2 regions of the Paraflavitalea speifideaquila genome follow, and region 1 is predicted to be linked to the other one. Evidence: riboswitches for the same ligand, from Rfam matches in the RefSeq annotation. Region 1 holds a riboswitch; the other holds the start of a gene.
What was found. Region 1 has a riboswitch for cobalamin ahead of metE (5-methyltetrahydropteroyltriglutamate--homocysteine S-methyltransferase). Riboswitches for the same ligand answer to the same signal wherever they lie in the genome.
Positions count from the first base shown of each region.

Region 2: it holds a riboswitch for cobalamin, as region 1 does, so the genes downstream of both, RS881_RS43540 (ribonucleotide-diphosphate reductase subunit beta) here and metE (5-methyltetrahydropteroyltriglutamate--homocysteine S-methyltransferase) in region 1, are expected to answer to the same signal.

Region 1 is NZ_CP135920.1:4,364,329-4,366,505, forward strand. Features, by position in the region: partial or broken gene metE (5-methyltetrahydropteroyltriglutamate--homocysteine S-methyltransferase) at 1-1,330, opposite strand, end outside; cobalamin riboswitch at 1,444-1,585, opposite strand; gene RS881_RS30035 (hypothetical protein) at 1,632-1,811, opposite strand; gene purU (formyltetrahydrofolate deformylase) at 1,804-2,177, opposite strand, start outside.
Region 2 is NZ_CP135920.1:6,332,772-6,334,948, reverse strand. Features, by position in the region: gene RS881_RS43545 (ribonucleoside-diphosphate reductase subunit alpha) at 1-156, opposite strand, end outside; partial or broken gene RS881_RS43540 (ribonucleotide-diphosphate reductase subunit beta) at 317-1,131, opposite strand; cobalamin riboswitch at 1,443-1,664, opposite strand.

The DNA.
Region 1 (2,177 bases):
AAAGGAAGCTGAAACAAACTGCGTTGTATTTGTTGCCGGATGGCAAAGGCGTTCTTGCGTTCAGCATCATTGACCGTAATAGCTGCTACCCGCTGCTTCACGGCTGGTTTGTGAATAAGGGTTGAACTACGGCGGTCTTCAATAGCTTGCTGGTTCAGCTCCAGCAAAGGGGTATTGCCCTTTACAATAGCCGCCAGGTCGCTGACCTCCTGCAATTTCTGTTTGGCAAAAGCCATCCAGTTCCTGATCACCGGATCGAGTTTGGTTTCAAGATCAAGGTCAAATGGTGTATGTAGTAGGGAACAGGAAGGCGCTATCATCACCCGCTCTTCACCAATGGTATCAATGGCCTTCTTTATAAGCGACAGGGATTTGTTGTAATCGTTTTTCCAGATATTCCTTCCATCAATTACACCGAGGGAAAGGGTGAGCCTGGCTGGAGAATTGTTCAGTACTTCTTCTAATTGCTGTGGTGCGCGCACCAGGTCGATGTGCAAGGCACATACGGGCAGGTTAGCAGCCAGGGCGGTATTGTTCTGCAGCCCTTCAAAATAAGTTGTGAGCAGGGTTTTGATATGGGGACAGTGTTTCTTTATTTCTCCATACGCATATACAAAGGCTTGTTGTTGTTTTTCCGTCAGGTCCATAGCCAGAAAGGGTTCATCCAATTGTACCCAATCAACCCGGTAATCATCTTTTAGTTTGTGGAGTATGTCGATGTATACCGGTACCAGTTTTTGATCAGGTCAATCCTGTCAAAGCTGGTGTCGCCACCTTTTTCTTTACCCAATAACAGATAAGAAACGGGTCCTATGAGTACCGGTTTGGGTGTTTGGCCGGTGATATGCCTGGCCCCGCTGCATTCGCTGAACAGGCGATTGGAGAATATTTTGAATGTCTGGTTGGGCGTAAATTCGGGAACAATGTAATGGTAATTGGTATCGAACCACTTAGTCATTTCCATAGCCGTGATATCCAGTCCATGCATTTGATAGCCCCGGGCCATGGCAAAATACAGGTCGATCTCTGTATTGTCTTTAACGTCGGTTACTACCGGGGCATAACGGGCGGGTACTGCTCCCAACAGCAGCGACATGTCGAGCACCTGGTCATAAAAGCTGAAATCGTTGCAGGGAATAAGGTCAATGCCAGCGGCCACTTGCAGGTTCCAATTGTGTTCCTGGATCTGTTTGGCGGCCAGGAATAATTCCTGTCTTGAAATGGCGCCTGTCCAATACTGTTCACAGGCTTTTTGAGTTGGCGGTGGCTGCCCATGCGTGGGTAGCCCAAATTGTTTGTCAGCATACGCAAAAACTTTTAGGTTAAACATTAAATAAATAATGCCTTTACGTTTAAGAGTATGCTTCCGGAATTTAAGAATAAGAAAGAAACAGCCTTATGAGGCATGGGACTGCTCCTGACTTCTGCTTCAAACTGCGAAAGCATTCGTCCGGTTTCCTGGCAAGTATCTGGCTTGGGAGGATGGTCTTCCCTTACAGTTGCGCGACAGCCCATGAATTACACATGGTTCCTTATTAATAATACAGCCGTAAAAGGCGTATTCACCTGGAAACGATCATTAAAGTAAAGAACTGCGACGCAAAGGTATATAATTTTTTAATAGGGGCTCACTATCCCGGTATTACCTGTTTTATACAGACAATGGTGGCAGCAGTGCAGCCAAATGACAATAATTTTGATGGCGCCACGGGTGTCATCACCAATAAGGTGAAGTCGGTAAAAGGAGGATGGGTATATGGCAACAGGGATAATATTTTCTGCACCCGGCAGGTATCCGGTAACCTATTCAAATACCACCGTTTTATTGTTGTACACAAATACCCGGTCGTCAAACACCAGCCGCAAGGCTTTGGCCAGTACGGCTGTTTCTATTTCCTTGCCGGCGTGCATCATGTTGGCTGCAGTGAGGGAATGCGTAACCGGTATGATCTGTTGGGCAATTATGGGCCCTTCATCCAGGTCATTGGTTACAAAATGAGCCGTGGCGCCAATGAGTTTTACGCCCCTTTCAAATGCCTGGCGATAGGGATTGGCTCCGGCAAAGGCGGGCAGGAAGGAATGGTGGATATTGATGATCCTGCCGGGTAGCTGGGCCACAAAAGCTGGTGACAGGATACGCATGAACTTGGCTAGCACAATATAGTCCGGGGCATATT
Region 2 (2,177 bases), 2.0 Mb from region 1:
TACGGTAAGGGAAGCTGCTGTTTCGGCAGCCAGGTTATCCAGTTCGGTAGTGGTAACGCCATCGTACAATCCTTCAATTACTTTCTTGGCTACATCGATAGAGTTTACAAACCGCCTGTCGAGCCCATAGCATAGTTTTTCTATGCGGGCAGTGATCTTGTCGAACTTGACAGATTCTTTTTGCCGTTTCTTTTATTACGTACATGGGTTAGTAGTATTTATGATGAGTAATTAGTGTCTGTAACTTAGAAATCTTCTTCGAGTGAAAAGCTTTGTGATTCTTTGCTGCCCATTACACCGCTTTTCTGGTAATCACCTACACGCTTTTCAAAGAAATTCGTTTTCCCTTCGAGGAGATCATTTCCATGAAATCGAAGGGGTTGGTATTGTTGAACATTTTGGGGTAGCCCAGTTCGCCCAGCCAACGGTCGGCCACAAATTCAATGTATTGCTGCATCAGTTTGGCATTCATGCCAATCAGGTCTACGGGAAGGGCTTCTGTGATGAATTCCTTTTCAATCTTCACGGCATCGCCAATGATGGCGTATACTTCTTCCTGGCTCATTTTATTGTTCAGCATGCTGTACAGCAGGCAGGCGAATTCGCAGTGGAGGCCTTCATCGCGGCTGATGAGTTCGTTGCTGAAAGTAAGGCCTGGCATCAGTCCGCGTTTTTCATCCAGAAGATAGAGCAGAAGCTACCGCTGAAGAAGATGCCTTCTACGGCGGCGAATGCTACCAGTCTTTCGGCAAATGTGCCATTCTCGATCCAGCGTAAGGCCCATTCGGCCTTTTTCTTTACCGCGGGTACGGTATCAATGGCATGGAATAGGCGGTGTTTTTCCTGTGGATCTTTAATGTAGGTATCAATGAGGAGGGCGTAAGTTTCGGAATGGATATTTTCCATCATGATCTGGAAGCCATAGAAGCAACGTGCTTCGGGCAACTGTACTTCGCTCATGAAGTTGACGGCGAGGTTTTCATTCACGATGCCATCGCTGGCTGCAAAAAAGGCCAGGACGTGTGAAATAAAATGACGTTCTCCGTCGTTTAAGTTGGCCCAGTGTTGGAGGTCTCCGCTGAGGTCAATCTCTTCGGCGGTCCAAAAACTGGCTTCATGCTTCTTGTACATTTCCCACACGCGGGGATAGTTAATGGGCAGAATAACAAAGCGGTCTTTGTTTTCCTGTAGTAGTATTTCGTTTTCGTTGGTCATGGTATCAAATAGTATTTAATTAGTCCTTTTTCTATCCTCTTTGTCTACTGCCACTTTGCTATAGGGACGACGATGTCCCTCAATGGAAATATACTTCCATGGATGGAACCAAAAATCACCCGTTACAAAAGGGAACGACACAATACCTAATCGCGACACCGCCCGAAGGGGTAGGGGTAGGGCAGTGTACGATTGTATAGCAGTGCAATAACCTTTAATGCGAAGGCGTGGCACCAAATTGTATGGCAGGTATCTGACTTTATTCGTGAAAGGTGAGACGTGAAAGCTGCCGTTTAATGGGGCAGGCTTTTTAGACGTTTCACGTTTTTTGTTTCACGGAATTCACAGTTGCGCAACAGTCCATGATTTTCACATGGTTCCCTTTTAATCCTACCTAAGCTCCTGTTTTTGAGGAAGATAGGCAGTCACCGAAACAATATTTTGTAAAAGAGCGAATACAAACTTAATCCTCGTGGCGGGGTAGGTCAAATTAACTTAGTAACAGGGGTGGATAAATCTTACGGGCTGAATGGTCAACTTTCAAGAGGCCCGCTGCATGGGCTTTTCGCCCTTTTGCATTACTACTTCCAGGGATTTCCTTGTTTGCCCGGTTTTGGGTTAGTGCTTCGCCCTTTCGACTCCCGGAATGCGCAGCTTCCCGGCCGCATCAGTTTCCAGCTTTTCTACATAAAATCACTTAACCCAATGTTAACAATTGGCTTAGTGGTCATTTATGAAAATTTTACTCCGGCTATCTAAAACAAGCTAGCGAATAAAGAAAGAAATTTATAGTGCGGACCTGGGAAACCAAAAGGTCCACATGATCATGAGAAAAACTACACAATTTCAATAACCCGGACCCTTTTTCCTTTTAAAAACGGGAACGCTACGATAGCTTATGTATTCGCCGGTCCGGGTTATTTGAAATTGCTGCAGTAAGCTCATCAATTGATAGACCCTCT